DNA from 4 places in the Paenibacillus diazotrophicus genome. Region 4 is predicted to be linked to each of the others. Evidence: riboswitches for the same ligand, from Rfam matches in the RefSeq annotation. Region 4 holds a riboswitch; each other region holds the start of a gene.
The links. A riboswitch is a leader RNA that binds a small molecule or an ion and turns the genes downstream of it on or off. The one in region 4 is predicted to bind cyclic di-AMP.
Positions count from the first base shown of each region.

Region 1: linked by a shared signal. The riboswitch ahead of ACAN54_RS02580 (APC family permease) and the one ahead of ACAN54_RS29360 (NfeD family membrane protein) in region 4 are both predicted to bind cyclic di-AMP.
Region 2: linked by a shared signal. The riboswitch ahead of ACAN54_RS18535 (hypothetical protein) and the one ahead of ACAN54_RS29360 (NfeD family membrane protein) in region 4 are both predicted to bind cyclic di-AMP.
Region 3: linked by a shared signal. The riboswitch ahead of ACAN54_RS29475 (C40 family peptidase) and the one ahead of ACAN54_RS29360 (NfeD family membrane protein) in region 4 are both predicted to bind cyclic di-AMP.

Region 1 is NZ_JBGJZN010000001.1:580,303-584,681, reverse strand. It holds gene ACAN54_RS02585 (IS1595 family transposase) at 1-761, opposite strand, end outside; gene ACAN54_RS02580 (APC family permease) at 912-2,729, opposite strand; cyclic di-AMP (ydaO/yuaA leader) riboswitch at 2,856-3,014, opposite strand; gene ACAN54_RS02575 (disulfide oxidoreductase) at 3,242-3,673, opposite strand; gene ACAN54_RS02570 (DsbA family protein) at 3,673-4,379, opposite strand, start outside.
Region 2 is NZ_JBGJZN010000004.1:367,397-371,775, forward strand. It holds gene ACAN54_RS18515 (ABC transporter ATP-binding protein) at 1-687, shown strand, start outside; gene ACAN54_RS18520 (ABC transporter permease) at 680-1,993, shown strand; gene ACAN54_RS18525 (hypothetical protein) at 2,028-2,225, shown strand; gene ACAN54_RS18530 (hypothetical protein) at 2,304-2,519, shown strand; gene ACAN54_RS18535 (hypothetical protein) at 2,598-3,041, opposite strand; cyclic di-AMP (ydaO/yuaA leader) riboswitch at 3,211-3,380, opposite strand; gene ACAN54_RS18540 (glutaredoxin family protein) at 3,687-3,926, opposite strand; gene ytxJ (bacillithiol system redox-active protein YtxJ) at 3,923-4,249, opposite strand.
Region 3 is NZ_JBGJZN010000016.1:15,172-19,550, forward strand. It holds gene ACAN54_RS29455 (hypothetical protein) at 8-301, shown strand; gene ACAN54_RS29460 (4a-hydroxytetrahydrobiopterin dehydratase) at 534-821, shown strand; gene ACAN54_RS29465 (c-type cytochrome) at 951-1,307, opposite strand; gene ACAN54_RS29470 (GNAT family N-acetyltransferase) at 1,403-1,888, opposite strand; gene ACAN54_RS29475 (C40 family peptidase) at 2,117-2,608, opposite strand; cyclic di-AMP (ydaO/yuaA leader) riboswitch at 2,614-2,756, opposite strand; gene ACAN54_RS29480 (C40 family peptidase) at 3,146-3,574, opposite strand; cyclic di-AMP (ydaO/yuaA leader) riboswitch at 3,632-3,770, opposite strand; gene ACAN54_RS29485 (hypothetical protein) at 3,992-4,379, opposite strand, start outside.
Region 4 is NZ_JBGJZN010000015.1:48,632-53,010, forward strand. It holds gene ACAN54_RS29350 (GH36-type glycosyl hydrolase domain-containing protein) at 1-117, opposite strand, end outside; gene ACAN54_RS29355 (flotillin family protein) at 315-1,736, opposite strand; gene ACAN54_RS29360 (NfeD family membrane protein) at 1,759-2,286, opposite strand; cyclic di-AMP (ydaO/yuaA leader) riboswitch at 2,463-2,652, opposite strand; partial or broken gene ACAN54_RS29365 (S-layer homology domain-containing protein) at 3,116-4,379, opposite strand, start outside.

The DNA.
Region 1 (4,379 bases), on a different contig from region 4:
TTAGTATTTGCGTACGAACTGAACGCTCTCCACGAATCGGTACAAAGAACATTTGAGTCGGATAGATGTTCGCCAATCGCTTCATCCAACTTCGTTGTCTTAATACGCCCACGTCCAAGAACGCCAGAGTAGGTCATCTTTTGACGGTCACGGGCTACAAGGACACAAACCTGGTCGTTGCTTATGCCACGATATTTGGATTTGCCGCCACGTTTTCGAGGCTTACGTCCAACGATATTCTGCTTGCCTTTTTCAGAGAATAGAAAATAGGTTTCGTCCATTTCGACGATACCTTGGAACGCTTCAGTTGGTATTTGCTTAAGAGCGGCGAGAATCTTATGTCGCCAGTAAAACAAGGTGACATGTGTGACTTCATCGGTTAACTGCTTTGCACATTTTCTAAGAGAAAAGCCCTCAATCATGCATTCAATAAAACGAACCCACATATGAGGTCGCCTCGTTCGTTGCAAAGGGGTGTTCGTAAGGTCATTGAACGTTTGGCGACAGGACTTACAACGGTAACGCTGACGTTTGACCTCTCCAGCACGTGTTTTTACTAGGTACTTGCCGAACCGAACAACGGAATGGCTTTTGCAATGCGGGCAAACAAGCCCATCTTTGTGCTTCTGCTCTTGTATCTCATCAATTGCTCTTACAGGAGCCAACATGCCCTTGGTTTGGGACTGCAAGAAATAGATAAGCTCCCGCTTGCTGCTATCGTCCAAAGTATCGGCAAGCTTCTTCAGTTCCTTTAAATCCATAGGTAAATCATCTCCGAAAAATGATATTACCTTTATTATAGAACGTTTGTTCGTAATAATCAAATATCAACAATAAGGTTTAACATAGCCAATACAAAAGAGCCGCTCCCGAAGTATCCGGAAACAGCCCTGTTAATGTAATACATCTATTTATTTATGCAAATGATAAGGCACTGTCGCTACGATGATATCTTTTTGATTCATCAGATAAGAGCGGATGAACAAGCTGGTCTGGTTATGCAGGATCGCCTGCCACCAATGCTTCGTAATAAACTGCGGAATGAGTACCGTGATATGGTCGGTAGAAGCGGTCTTCCACTCCACTGTATCAATGAACTTGACAAGCGGACGAAGAATGCTGCGATACCGGGAACGTAGTACAATTAAGCGCACTCCCGGATTCCATTCCTCCCACTTCTGTTCCATTTTGTTAATTTCTTCTTCATCAAATCCAACATACACGGCTACCACATTATCCGTTAAGGACTTGGCATAGCTGATGGAATGCAGAACTGCACGGGTTACACCTGCGACAGGAACAACTACGGTGCTTCCTTTGATACAAGGTTTATCCGTTTCCGGACAAATACGCAGCTGATCTGCTGTATTGAGATAATGGCGGTGAATCCGGTGGAACACGAACATTACAACCGGCAGGAAGATAAAGGCCATCCATACACTCGAGAACTTCGTGATGATAAAGATCAGAGTAATGGTCAGGGTAGTAAGCATCCCCACCGTATTCACAGCAAATTTATTTTGCCAGCCTTTAGGTTTGGATTTATACCAGTGCACCATCATACCAAGCTGGGACAGGGTAAAAGGAATGAATACACCCACTGCATACAAAGGAATCAGACTTTCTGTATTTCCATGAAAAGCAGCGACAAGCAGGGCTGATAATACACCCAAGAAGATAATGCCGTTAGAGAAGCCCAAACGGTCGCCTCGGACCATAAAGGCATGGGGCAGATATTTATCTTTGGCAAACATAAACGCCAGCAGCGGGAAAGCTGAGTAAGCCGTATTGGCTGCAAGGAAGAGAATTACAGCAGTAATCCCTTGAATGAAGAAGTACAAACCACCGCGTCCAAAAGTAGATTCAGCAATTTGGGATACAACTGTAGCTTTGGTATCCGGTGTAATTCCGTACCAGTAGGCGAGCAGCGTGATTCCTGTAAACATACTTCCAAGGATAATTCCCATCATCATCAAGGTTTTGGCCGCATTTCTCTCAGCAGGTGCCTTGAAGTTTGGAATTGCGTTCGATACCGCCTCTACTCCTGTAAGGGCCGAACAGCCGGAGCTGAAGGCTTTAAGCAGTAAAAACAAACTGACATTCGATACAGCAGCCCCGATTTCTGGAACATTGGCATGGGCTCCGCCGGTTGCATATTTGAATATTCCCGCAATGATCAACACGAAGATCGATACTACGAACAGATACACAGGAATAGCAATGAACGATGCAGATTCCGTAACGCCTCGTAGGTTGACAAGGGTCAAGAGCAGAATAACGGTTACGGCGATTAGAACACTATGATTATGAAGATTAGGAAAAGCGGATGTGATCGCATCCGTCCCTGCCGACGCACTAACCGCAACGGTCAAAATATAGTCGACCAGAAGCGATCCGCCTGCTAAGAGTCCAGTAGGAACCCCGAGGTTGCTCTTGGCAACGATATACGCGCCTCCGCCTTGCGGATAAGCAAAAATAGTCTGGCGATAGGATAAAATCAAAATAGCCAGCAAGCCCAATACGGCTAATGCAATTGGCAATGAGTACCAGATAGCTGTGAAGCCTGCGGCTACCAGCACAATCAGGATTTGTTCCGTTCCGTAGGCTACAGACGAGAGCGCATCAGAAGACAGGACAGCCAGTGCTTTCACCTTGGATAACTTTTCATGATCGAGTTCGTTCGACTTCATCGGACGCCCGATCAATAGTCGTTTTACCTTGCTTACCATTGTAGTAACAGTTCCTCTCTTTGCTTACGTTGAAACGGTAATACCGTGCGCTGTTTTCATTGGTGGATTTCATAAATGCAGGCACAAAAATAAGCATACGGAAATGATCCGCATGCTTACGCATCGTCATTATCCCACCGTTGCTTACGAGGTTAGCTGGCGGATTCGGGCTGTGGTAGCCCTACGGTTATAGCCCTTGCGGACCGTTCCCGATTCACCCCTTTGGCGCTTGGCCAATGTTGGTTCCCCCGTTTTTCCTTACAGAAAATTCAGCGCATATTCAACTTCTCACAAGGTCTAATGATAGTCTACAATGCCTCTTCCGTAAAGCGGTGAAAAAAATGAAAAAAGAATGAAAAAACATCCAATTTACGCAAAACAAAGATGAGGGATATAGCGATCTTTCATTCTCTGCGAATATCCCTTCATACCGGGTTTTTTCATGATTTTTATCTATATTTGTGTCAGAAATTTCAGGAATGATTGCCCTCTATATTCTGCTGTGGCTCTGTCTAGTCTACGGTGTCCTCTTTACGCCCGGTCCAGAGCAAAATCGTGATTAGAGCAAATGCGATCAGGGCAAGCAAAGGGATCGTAATGAACCCGAAAAAATTAAGATAATCTTTATTACAGGGTACGCCAATCGTACATGGGAGCACCTTGCTGAGTGCAGGAATCTTCTGCTCGGCATAATGATAAACACTTATGCTACCCCCAATTAGACTTAAAGGAAGCACATAAGGAATTATCTTTTTGTCATTCCGGTATGTGGCAATGCCCAGCAGGATGAGCTGCGGGTACATAAATATACGCTGGAACCAGCACAGCTTACATGGCTCGTACTTTAGGACCTCGCTAAGATACAAGCTTCCCGCTACCGCAATAACGGACACGAACCAGGCCAGATAGAGACAGTGGCGCCTGCAGAACGTAGAGAACTTCATCACTCGGCGCTCACTGCTTCGGAAGCAGACTTCATCTGTGCATCTATGGCTTCCATATTGAATGGCTCCTCTACTTTGTATCCATTAATAAATACAGTAGGTGTGGAGGTGACTCCGGTATCCTTGGCAAGAGTAATATCCTTTTGCAGTTCACTTTCATAGGTCCGTTCCTTGATATCCTTGCGCAACAGATCTAAATCAATGGGCAGCTTTTCCTTCTCTGCCAGATTCACCAGAAAATCCTGTGTAGCCCATTCAGCATTTTCATCCCCTTGATTCGCATAAATTGCATCGTAATACTTCCAGAAAGCATCACTATTCTGATGGTATACCGAGAGGGCTGCCAGAGAGGCCGTTTCAGAATCCGGACCGATAAAGGCCATATTTACGAAGTAAATAGCTGCTTTATTCTGATTCACATATTCCTGGGCCAGCTGTGGCTTGATGACACCTGCAAAATTGGCACACGCCGGGCATTTGAAATCACCGAATTCGACGATTTTAACCGGTGCATCCGCTTTGCCCAGTCTTGGAAGCTCACTGTAATTGAATTGAACCGCTTCGCCTGAACCTGCATTGGAAGAAGAGTCCTTCGATGCCAAAAGAATAAGCACGGTGAAAATAATCACTACAATGGCCACTGTGCTAATAATCAGGATTCTCGTTTTCTGCTTGTCCTGTTCCTGTTGTGCCCTGCGTTTCTCCG
Region 2 (4,379 bases), on a different contig from region 4:
CATCTGATGGGATACCTCCCGGAGGAACGCGGACTCTACCCGAAGGTCAAAGTGAGTGATCAGATTATCTATCTGGCCCGGCTGCGCGGTATGTCGGCCAGTGATGCGGATAAGAGCCTCCGCTTCTGGCTGGACCGTTTCGAGGTTCCGGATTATTACAATAAGAAGATTGAAGAGCTCTCCAAGGGCAATCAGCAAAAAATGGGCTTTATCGCCGCAGTAGTCCACAAACCGCAAATTCTCGTCCTTGACGAAGCCTTCAGCGGTCTGGACCCTGTCAATGTAGAGCTGCTTAAGGATACCGTAAAAGAATTGCGTGACCAAGGTACGAGCATTCTGTTCTCCACCCACCGGATGGAGCATGTTGAGGAGCTGTGCCGAAATATCACGATTCTTGACCGCTCCAATACAGTAGTGCAAGGTGACATTCGTGAGATTAAGAAGGGGTACCCGCGCGAAGAGGTTGTCCTGCGGACGGTGGGAGAAGTGAACGGACTGGATGAGATTCCTGGGGTTAACGCAGTGCAGAAGCAGGAGCGGGGTTATGTGCTCTCCATCGGCGATATTGGTGCAGCACAGCGTATTCTCCAGCATGCGATGGCAGTAAGTGAAATTGAGCATTTTGAAATCAAGGAACCAACCTTGAACCAAATCTTTATCAGAGCGGTGGGTGAATCTCATGAATAAGATGGGGACAATTATCAGCTTTACGTTTAAGAACAAAGTCAGAACCAAATCCTTCATGATTACTACATTGATTCTGGTGCTCTTGCTCAGCATCGGTATGAACGTGCCATATCTCATCAAGGTATTCCAAGGGGATGATGGGGCCAAGAACACACAGATCGGTGTTGTGGCTGAACAGGGGAACCGTGCCGCTGAGCTCTTGCTGGCATATGCGCCGCCTGTGAATCCGGATGCGGATGCAGATAAAGATAAAGATAAGGACACCGTGGCTTTCACGGCCTTTACCTCGGCGGATGATGCTGCCCTGAAGAAGGGACTTGATGACAATACCATCGAAGGCTACCTTACCTTTGATGCCAAAGGCGGGGAAGGCGTGCCTCCAGTCACCTATCACAGCAAGGACGGGGAACTGGATGGAGATGTGCAGACTTACCTTCAGAGTGCACTGCAGCAGATCAATACACAGCTGATCGCCGGTGATAAGCTGACTCAGGAACAGGTAGCGGCGATGTTCGCGCCGGTGTCCATCGGCACCCAGCAGCTTAGTACGGATGGAACAGACGGTGGGGCGGCAGCAGATAAATCGAAGCCAGCTATCAATTATGTTATCGTCTATGTGCTGCTGATCCTCTTCTTTATGTCGATTACCATGACTGGAAATATGATTTCGGCAGAAGTAACCTCAGAGAAAAGCTCCCGCATCATGGAAATTCTGATTACCAGCGCTTCGCCGCTCACGCAAATGTTCGGCAAGGTGATCGGGATCTTCCTGGTCGGCCTGATGCAGATTGCCATTATCTCGGCAAGTATTGCCATCAATCTGATGCTTCCGCATAACGCCAGCATATTGACTGATTTTGACCTGGATCTTGGACAATTGAATTATGGCATCCTGGTATACGGTTTTATCCTGTATATTCTTGGATTCTTCCTGTATGCACTGATGTATGCTGCTGTAGGCTCCATTGTGAGCCGCACGGAGGATCTGGGCCAGGCCGTTATGCCGGTAATGATGTGTACCTTTTTGGCCTTCTACATTCCGTTGTTTAGCATCTCAGCTCCTAATACTATGCTTATCAAAGTGGCGAGCTTTGTGCCCATCACCTCACCGCTCAGCATGCTGCTGCGCATCGGTATAGGGGAAGTAGCGTTCTGGGAGATTGCCGTATCACTCATCATCTTGCTCGTGACCACCTTCGGACTGGGCTGGCTCGCCGCCAAGATCTACCGCACAGGCGTTCTGATGTACGGCAAACGCCCAAGCATCAAGGAGATCAGAAAAGCGATGAAGGCTTACAAGATTTGAGTGGAACCCACTAACTGTGTGAGGAGAGTTCAGGATGGACAAAAAGAAACAATCATTCGCGTTATTGATGTTTGCAGGTATGCTGCTCAATTCCGGAAGTTTGCTGATTTCTTCCGACGGATCGAATCTGCGCGATTTTGTACAGGGAGTAATGGCGGGAGCTGGGATAGCTATAATGCTGCTGTCCATCTGGACGTTTGCTAAGAACAAGGGCTTTAAAGACGCGAAATAAGCCAGACATCCGTTATCCGTTCATCTGGCGAAATCATGCTGTATAGTGTACCTTAGTAAGTAAGGAGTGGTAATGTTGATGAAAAAAAGACAAACGCCCTTACTGGTTGCGGCTTCGATTCTGCTGATTATCATCAGTAGTCTAATTCATTCAGAAGGCTCAACCTGGCTGGGTGCGCTGCAGACGTTATTGCTTGGTTTAGGATTATTAGGATGCTGCATGGCATTCCTGAGATTTGCCAAGGGCGGCAATGGTGCAAAAGACAAAAGAAGCAAAAAGGGCAAAAAAGAATAAGAACGAATCAGAAGCCGCGGCAGGTTGCCGCGGCTTTTTTGAATGATATCTATTCACTATGCTGCATGCTATTCGATCTTATCCGGCAGATAAATTTGATGTGGGCAGTGTAGCTTCATGTGCCGCCAGCAGTTCACGCATTTGCCGGAGCTGCGCCTTAAGCTCAGGCAGGCTCTTCATGAGGATCTCGCTGATCTCCGTCAAGGGGAGCCGCATGCCATACCGTAGCGCATGCACAACCTGATCCTCCCAGGGCAGGCAAGCTGCAAGGCAGGCTTTGCGGTCTTGTGCAATCCGGGAGCAATGCCGAATGCATGCGCGGTAGGCCAGAATGGAGAAGCTCTGCGGGCAGCAGCCTTTTCGCAGATAAGGCACATACAGCTCCGTGAAGCTCTTCACGGCAGCCGTCTCCGCTTCAGAACCCTGTCCCAGCAGCAGACTGCAGAGCGTAAGGATATTTTCGCTGTACTTTTCAACATATTCCGCAAATTCGGATGCGGAAGCCGCCGTGCGCGATTCCATTCCAGTTTCCTCCTCGGATTAGATACACCAGTTCGCCCAGCTTCCAGCCGCTCCCCCGGCGAAGCCCCGTTCCCCAAATATGTTGCGCAAAAAAGCCGCAGCAGAGGAGGACCTCTGCTGCGGCTTCCGTACAGGTTCAAATAAACCTGGCGCAAAAGCGTGGCGGATCAAGTTCTCTCTCTATACGCTTACGGGGTTAGCTGTCGGATTCGGGCGGTGAGAGTCGCCCTGCCTTGTGAGGCCGCATCTCTGCAGTCTCCTTTGGATTCACCCCATGTAGGCTTTTGGCCTGGTGGTTCCCCCGTTTCCCGTATGACGGGAATTCAGCGTTGATTGGTTTCCATGAATAAGTTCAAAACGAATCATACTCTTTCAGGAATATCTTTGTAAAAAGGAAAAAGGGAGTGGTTCCGTCAATTTCACATTGAAATCGGAAAGTTCAAAGGAAATAAACAGGTAAAACCATATATCTTGCCACTTATCGGCTCATTATCTCATTCGCACGCCAGTTTTTATATTTGGGGGATAATAAGGATTGGAATCGCTGATATGAATGCGTATTCATTCATGCACCAGACAAAAAGATATCCGGGAGACTACTCCTCCCGGATATCTTGCTGCTCTAATTAGCCCAATGAATCTGATCTATTTGGCTGCTGCAATAAGCTTGTTCAGCTCGGGCAGATTGAATCCTTTGACGACATGTGCTCCAGATACAGTAACAGGAACGCCCATGAAGCCCAGCTTCTCAACCTCTTCCTGATAAACGGTACTGGTCATTACATCCCGTACTTCAAAAGGAATGTCCTGCTCCTTCATCAGCTGCTTCACCTGATTGCAGTCACTGCAGTTGGCTGTAGAATAAATGATCACAGGCTGGCTCATTGGCTCACAGCTTCCTTGAGGGCATCGCGGGTGATTTTCCAGTGGGAGGTGTTCCAGCGGACCTCACCATCTTCCAGCAGGAAGATTTGCGGAGACTCATGCTTGATCCCGAAGTCTTCGGCAATCTGGTTGGAGACCGGGCGGTCTTCAATCACATGAACCACAGCAGCGGTAGTGCCGGAGCTCTGGACATAAGCCTGGAATTCTTCATTCGCCTTGGCGCTGATCGGGCAGGTGGTGCTGTGCTTGAAGAGCAGTTTTTTACCGGGCTGGGCAATGTATTCATGCAATTCATCAAGACTGTGGATTTGTTGTATAGACATTTAGGTCACGCTCCTGGCAGTTTATTTTGCTAACAATTCGGTTGCTAGCAATGATATTCCTGATTGTAACATAGTTCAAAATTAAATCAAAAAGAAGAATCAGCAGGCCCTGAATAGCCCGATAGTCCAA
Region 3 (4,379 bases), on a different contig from region 4:
GATTGACGTGGGTGTGAAGCATGGCAGAGATTATAGTGAAATTCTTAGTGAACTGACAGAAGCAGTAGGAAGGATTTCTGACGGGTATGTGTTTTTTGAGATGGAACCCGATGAGTGGCAGGAACTGCCGCAAGAATCGAAGATGGAGGTTTGGGAAGCGCTCGCTGAGGATTTATTCTACGCCTTGGGTAATGAACCGGTTATTGAGGTTGGCAGTGGCGTTGTAATTTACGATAAGGAAACACATCGGATAAATATTTTGCTGGGCGAAGAAGATCTGGCTTCAGTCCTTTTGGTCTAAAACAGGTAGCCGCCGATAGCCGGTTTGCCCGTAGCCTGTGCCACGTGGTAAAATTGATAGAGCTAGGTTCTACTTGCCAGGATTTACGAATACAATAAACCGAAAAATAGCCCTCATCCTGGCGCATCCCTTGGACTTATATAAGCTGAGGGATGTTTTGTTTAAGGCACCCTCACACATTGTGAAGGAGATATAAGGATTTTGTTGTTAATCTAGTAAGGGAGGAAGAACATTGCAATTTACGGAAGAAGAGCTGCGGGAGCAGGCGAGCAAGCTGGAAGGATGGAAGCTGGAGCCGAGTACCCTGGTGCGCAAATACATGTTCAACGAATATATGAAGGGCATTGCTTTTGTGGATGAGGTAGCAGCTATCTCGGAAGCATTCGAGCATCATCCGCATATTACAGTTGACTACAAAACTGTCGTCCTGCGTCTGTCTGCTGTGGGTGAAGATGGCCTTACGGCACTTGATATCCGGCAGGCCCATGAATTTAATGAGGCTTTTGAGAAGAATCGTTAACACTCCAACCCTTGCAGGACAGATTAGATTGGAAATTCATATCCCTTATATAAAAAATGCCCTGTACAGGATCCACATGATCCTTGTACGGGCATTTTGTGTTACGGAGGTGATGTAATATGAGGAGAACTACTTCTTCTCCGCAAGCCACATTGCTACATTCGCGATCTCCTCGGGCGCCAGCTTATCCTTGAAAGAAGGCATCTGTCCGCGGCCCTTGGTGACAATGGTAAAAATCTCTCCGGCGTCATGCTTGCCGCCTTCCTGCTGGAGACTAGGGCCGACAGCGCCCTGGAGCTGGTCACCATGGCAGGTGATGCAATTAGCCTTCACTGTAGCCTCGGCGCTCGCCGCATCCATCTGTACTTCGGGCATTGTTGGTTTGTTCTCCTCAGCGACTTCGGCTTTGCCGGGCAAGGTGAACATTAAGATTACCGCAAAGGCACAGGCGGCAAAAAACAAACCGCTCATGATCCATTTCTGCATCTGCATCCGTCCCCTCCATGTAAGCTGCTTCCTACATTATACAAGAAGGTAAAGCGTTATCATAGCATTTGTGACAAAAAAATGAATGATTTGTGCTATTTGTTATAGACCATACAATAAAATGGCTTATCTCCCGTCGGAGTCCGGCGTTCATAAGTATCTGTAATGGTAAATCCGCTTTTTTGATAAGCGCGAATAGCCCTCTGGTTCCAGGTAAGCACCTCCAGATCAATCTCACGCTCCGGATAACGTGATAGGGCTTCCTTGACGATGGCGTTCATGAACAGATGGCCCATACCCTGCCCGCATAGATCAGGCCGCATGCCAATTCCAAGCCGGACAACACCCTCCATCGGGAATAGCTGTGCAAAACCGCAGAGGATACCTTGACTATTCAGCACAGAAACATACTGCTCACTGCGCAGCCGGGGATCACCGAATTCAACATCCAAGGCCTGCATTTGCTCCCAGGACATCCAGCCATAAATGTTGTATGGAGGTTTATATACCCATTCACATATTTCTGCAGCGTGATTCACTTCCATGGGGACAACGTAAAATGTTACAGAAGAACTAATCATCCGCTATCCGCCTCCCTTCAGAATGAAACGTTATATCATAATTATATACAAAACCATTCCATTTCGACGCATAAAAATATATTTTTAGAATTAGCAAAAATCGCGGTTTTTTATGTTTTACAAATAACGAGGAGGGTAAGTAACTTTTATAGAGACAAAAAAACAAGCCCCCTCCAAGATTTCGGCAAAAATCCTGGAAAAGAGCTTGTTCAGTTACAATATTAGACCTTATTGTACATCGTCGTTATCTTGTGAATCAGTAGCAACTGCTTGATAAGCATCTGTGCTCATAATTCGTTTGGCGCCAACGTAGCGGTTGACGTAGTAGCTGTCACTCAGCGAGCTGATGGTTACACCGCGCTTGGAAGAAGCGTGTGCGAACTTGCCTTCACCGACATAAATGCCGACATGGGATATTCCTTTGCCGCTTGTATTAAAGAATACAAGATCGCCTGGTCTAATGTTATCGCGGGATACGGCAGTACCCATTTGATATTGGGAACCAGACTGGTGAGGAAGGTTGATTCCAATCTTATCAAACACATACATGGTAAATCCGGAGCAATCAAACCCGTTAGTCGAAACTCCGCCGGATACGTATTTAGTACCGATGGCTTTGTCGATAACCTGGTCCATCTTGGAGTCTGCGAAAGCGCTTCCCGCTCCGATGGTAAGAATGATGGAAAAACTGAGTAGTGCGGCTGCCAGCTTCTTCTTCAAAAGTAAATACCCCTTCCAAATGCCTACGAGGTTAGCTTAAGGGTTCGGTTGAAGGTCCCCTATGACCCCTCTGTGAATAGGAGGTCAATTCACCCAAAATCGGTTCCCCCGTTTCCTTAATAATTAAGGAACTCGGCACGACTGTTGATTAGGATTAGCTTACGGATCAAACAATGACAAAACCTTTGTAAATCAGGTTTGAATAATTACAAAAATGTTACTATCGACTTACTGCGATAATTGTAACAAAGACAGAAGCAGTTGGCAATCACTAAAAGCATATAAATACATATTTTTTGAGCCTTTTAAGAGAAAAATGCCTAATTTGCGCTTGTTTATTACTCCGTGAGTTAGAGGTATGGAAGATGTATCTGGAATATTTATCAAAAAGGGTGTTTCAAAGCTCTAAAAAGTGTGTAAAAGGGAGAATAAGGAAAAGGAAAAACCCGGAAATGATTACGGCAATAATCAGTTCCGGGCTCGTATAAGTTACATTTAGTTGTTAGAGGTGTGATTTTGAGGGGATAAAAACTTCAATTAGTCGTAGGCAACGGTCTTGTAAGCTGTAGTGCTCATCACTCGTTTAGCGCCAACGTAGCGGTTGGCCCAGTAGGCTTGACTCAGCGAAGAAATATTTACACCGCGCGAACTGGAAGATTGTGCGAATTTGCCTCCACCGACATAAATGCCGACATGGGAAACTCCTGATCCAAAGGTATTGAAGAATACCAGATCGCCTGAACGCAAGTTGTTCCGTGATACGGATGTTCCCAGGCTGAATTGTGCCTTGGACGTGCGTGGTAGGGTAAGTCCGACACTTTTAAAAACATACGAGGTGAAGCCGGAGCAATCGAAACCGTTTGTGCTGGTGCCTCCGAATTTATAGGTGGTTCCAATAGTTTTAGCAATGACGCTGTCCATCTTCGAATCAGCGGAAGCGCTACCAGCTCCGATGGAGAATACCATTACTAGTCCAAGTGCTGCTGCGGTACATTTTTTCTTAAAATTCTGACTTCTCAAAAGATGTACTCCTTCCAAGGCCTGCGAGGTTAGCTTAAGGATTCGGTAGAAGGTTCCCCTATGACCCCTCTAAAGCGAGATCAATTCACCCAAAATATGGTTCCCCCACTTCCCGGTGCAGGGAATTTGGCGTTTTATGCACCAGAAGAGCGACGTGTCGACAATTTGCAAATGCTTGTAAGTTTATTGTGTTTGAATGTGCTGCGTCTTAAAGATTACAAATTTGTTACTAGTAGTACAGGCATCATTGTACCAGAGGATTTACAGTTTTGCAAATACACTTATTTACTTTGTAATCCAAAAAAAGAGTCCCGCTCCCTCAAGGAGCAGTGACTCTTTTATTATGCCGGCAAATTGCAGTATTTATTGTGGAAATGATTTACTGGACCAGAGATGGTATTGTGCGGCGATTCCCCACATTTTGAACAGTGTAGTGGGGAGGGGAGAGAACTGCCTCAGCAGAAGTGCCGGCATCCCGGGACAAAAGATCGACATCCCGCCACAAGCAAGCATCATTACCAATCCCCCTGCTCCCATCACCGCCGATACTCCCACTGAAGGAATGATTACTTTCAGACAGACCAGCAGAGAAGACAGAGTTCCTGTACCACCTGTATAACCGAACTGCATGTACAGCAGCATTTTTCGGATGAAGAATAGATATAATAGCCAAACCAGAATGTAGGGTACCAATTTCAGCAGCAGCTTATAATCCACAATTCCGGTAAGCAGCAGATCGTACATTTTGGGA
Region 4 (4,379 bases):
CCCGCGGCAATTGACGTGAATCATCATCTTCTCGTTCCATAGAAACCCTGAAGCTTTGGGGAGCTGAGTGGGGCTCGTCAATTCAACATATTCATTGTCTTCTGTAGCTCTAATCATTATTTAGCCTCCCTATATTAAGTACCTATTCAATCTAATCACATAGTAGTTTTAGTATAACGGTCATAGATGAGATAGTACATTGTCCAATGGTAACGTTTTCGGCAGCAGTAAAATAAGGGATGTCCCGTAAGTGGGACACCCCAGCAGTATTATGAGTAGGAACGCTTGTAGTATAGAAATACAAAGCCGTGAAATTACTGCTCTTTGTTCCGGCCGAGCAGCCCACTGAGAGCCTCTGTCACGTTCATACCGGTAAGGGTCTGAGTTAATTCAGGAACCTGGGCCATGATTTTGGCGATATCACCGGTAATTTTGTTCACGCCGGATGATGTTCCATCCTGGGAAATCACTGTAATCTTATCCACCTTGGCCAGCGGAGAAGCGATCTTTTCAGCCAACTCTGGCAGAACCTTTAAGAATTCCACTGTAAGCGCGGCTTGCGTGAACTGTTTGTACGCTTCAGCTTTCTTCTCCAGCGCCCCCGCTTCTGCCGCTCCAGCCAGTTGAACAATTTCCGCGTTGGCTCTCCCCTTTGCCAGTTCTGCTTCCGCGGTCGCCAGCCCCCGCTTGGTCATGGTGGCTGCCTCTGCTTCCGCCTCAAGAATCTGCCGCTGCTTGGCGGCTTCCGCTCTCATGATCGTAGCCTGGTTCTCGGCCTCAGCAGGCTTGATCACCGTCGCCTCCAGTTCTTTCTGTCTCAACTCAACTTCGATTTCCCGGACGGTCCGGTTAGCCTCTGCTTCCATCTGCGTGATCTTGACCTGCTCGGTAACCAGCGACTGTTTGATCTTGTTCTGCTGCAATTCGTACGCAAGATCCGCCTGCGCTTTCTTCACTTCTGTCTCCAGCTTAAAGTCTGCCTGCTTAATGTTCAATTCCTTCTCGAACTGGGATTCCTTGGCGCGTGCGGCAGTTCCTGCTTCAATGGTAGCCTGATGTGCATTGGCTTTGGCAATGGAGGATTCTTTCTCCGCCTCGGCTTGCTTGATCTGAATGTCGCGTTCCGCTTCGGCTTTGGCGATGCTGGCATCGCGGCGGATGCGCTCAATCTCCGGAACCCCCATATTGTCAATATATCCTTTGTCATCAGTAATCTTCTTAATGGTGAAGCTGACTACCTCAAGCCCCATCTTGTCGAGGTCTTCCGAACAGGTCTCCCGCATTTTGCTGTTGATCTCGTCAGGAGTTTTTAGAATAGATTCCACCGTTAATTGTCCGATCAAGCCGCGCAAATGACCTTCCACCGAATGTAGAATAATCGTCTCGCGGTCTTCCTCCGGCCGGTCGATAAACTGCTCACTGGCAGTCAGAATAGCCGTAGGATCGCTCTTAATCTTTATCTGGGCTACCGCCTCCAGGTTAAGCTTGATGCCTTGCTTGGAGAACATCGCCTGCGCCGGGATAACATCGAAGCTCATCAGCATCATTGAGATGGTCTTATTGTTCTGGAAACCGGGGATAACGAACGTCCCGCCGCCCTGAACTACTCTTTTTCCGCCAAGGCCGTACACAATCATTGCCTGATTGGGCGGAACCTTTTTATAAGCGTTCACGATACTGAACAAAGCCAGCAGAATTACAACAACGATTCCCGAGATTAAATAAAGAATAACCATTATGTCCGACACTCCCCATTAATTATAATTGTTCGATTTCACTCTCGAAGAGAGTTACTGTCGCCATTCCCTTATCCACCTTCAAAATAATCACCCTGTCGCCCTTGGCAAGCTGCTGGCCGGTTTCTGCCCGCACTCCAATAGAGCGCATCGTCCCGTGCAGTACATATTTCATTTCTCCAACGGCTTCATCCACCGCAGGTATGCTGATGTACCCGAGTTGCCCAACCTGCTCATAATCCATTTCATTCATGCTGCTGTCATACCGGGTCATCACCCGGGCCAGCACCGCATACATCAAACTGCCGAGCAGCAAGGCAACCACGGTGCAGATCAGTACCACTGCAAGTAGATTCATTCCTGTAAACCGGGTAAGCACATAACCAGTCCCGCCCCAGACCGTGACGAACACCATCAGAGGGAGTATGGGCACAAAGCCTGGACCGCCAGCATCGGCGCCTCCCGCATGAAGATGACCCGCCAAGCCATGCCCATGAAATCCTCCGCTGAGGAGGAGCAATAGTCCAACCCAGAAGCACACGATAAACACAGTAACGATAATAACACCCCCTTTAAAGCATTTAAAATAACGCTCAATCGCTCTAATTCCCGTTGTTATAAGATTTTAAGTTCCTTATACAGACCGCCTTTCCTCTCTGTATGCGCAACAAAAAGACCACAGAAGCGGCAGGGCTCTCCGTGGTCGGTTAATCGATCATGGCGCTCATCCTCTCTCTTCGAGGCTTACGGGGTTAGCTGACGGATTCGGGCAGCGAGATTGCCCTACCCTGCTGGTACTGTGTTATTCAGTATGCAGCAAGGATTCACCCCAGGGTGAGCGGCTGCTATCTGAGCAAAAGCCGTATTCACCATTGGTTCCCCCGTTCCCGTTGCCGGAATTCAGCCATTTGAGAACAGTTATATTACATTCGGTTGTTGATTTGAATCTTACGCCTGTGGCCATTTATTGTAAAACATGGCGGATGACAAAAGAAACCAAAAATGCCGCCCCTTCACGTATGAATGCGCATTCTTTGGTTTCGCTCTTAAGCGGCCGATGATTTGCTCCTTTTTGCTCCATTTCTCGCAAGCTCTCCCAATGACCGAAGCCAAGGCACACGCACTATACACCTTAGGCGCTTACGGTGTTGACAGCCGGGTCGAAATCCGGAAACAAAGCTGATAGCTGCCGCTTTTCCGCAATCTGTCCGTCCTCTCCGCTAAAGCAAGCCACCCATGATCAAAAATGCAGAGCAGCGATCCTTCAATAACTGGAGAATCGCTGCTCTGCTCACTTTTTGTGGTTTTAAGAATGAATAAAACTGCCTTCCGTTAACAGCCCCAAATTACACTTGTCTCTTTTTCCCGGAGAACCGGCATTAGTTAAGTGAATCCAACAGCGTCTTTAATTGTGGGTTGAGCTTCAACGCATTCAGGATGATCTGCATTGCTTCTGCGCGTGTGGCATTGCTCTTAGTATAAAATTTCCCATCCGCTTTGCCGCTTATGATACCAGCTTGTGCTTCAGCTTTGATCTCGTTTGCTGCATAGGAGCCCTTCAGGTCATCGAAATTGCCTTTGGTGGTGTCCTTTGTTAGGTTGCCAAGGTTTATGACGCGGGACAAAAGGACAACCATTTCCTCGCGGGTGATTGTTTTATTTGGCTTGAACGTAACATCCTCGTAGCCGCTGATAACTCCTGCCTCTGCGAGCTTCTCGATGGCGCCTTTAGCCCAGTGGTTACCGACGTCCTTAAAAACAACACCAGTATTGCTGCCGCCTTTGATATCGAATACCCGACTCAGAATCACTGCAAATTCAGCGCGTGTGATCTCACCATCCGGCTTGAACGTACCATCCTTGTAACCTTCAATCACATGTAGCTTCACGAAAGTATCGATAGTTTTTTCGGCCCAGTGTCCTTTCGTATCAGCAAATTCAACCTTAACATTAGATTTCTTAGCTTCCTCTACCTTGGACTCGAAAGCATTAACTAAGTTTATTACATTAACAATGCTGCTATTAAATACATCAACTGCTGGTTTCGTAGATCCAGGTGGTGTCACTGTTGGCGTTATACTGTCCGCCGGCGTACCACCCGGTGATGGCTGCCAGGATACATCCTCCCGATTCACAGTTACCATATACGTATTGCCAGTCCCGTCTGGGGCCGTTACGCTAATCTGAATCAGGTTCGCGCCTACCTGTAAATTGTTGGCTCTATACGTATACATATTGCCGGTTACGGAACTGTATACGGCTCCCGAAACGGTAAACGTCGCATGAGAATCCGCTGTGGTAAAAGAAAGATTGCTGCTTGAAACGGAATTAGCTACACCATTCACGTTATATTTCATAGTTGCTGCTGTAAATGCTGGTGTCAATGTCCCTTGATCCACTGACAAGCTGGACAACAGTGCATTTGATGAGATCCATTTCGCATAGAGAATGGCGTTCGCCGATCCCATGCTGAAGGTGGCATTCGACGCGTAGTCGGTGCCGCTTCCGTCCGCCTTCGTATTCCAGCCTGCGAACGTATAACCCGTCTTCACCAGCGTTCCGGTATTCCCCAGTATCGTCACTGTGTTCCCTTGCTGATAGCTGTTGCTGTCGGTCGGAACCGTACCGCCGGTGCTGCCGTTT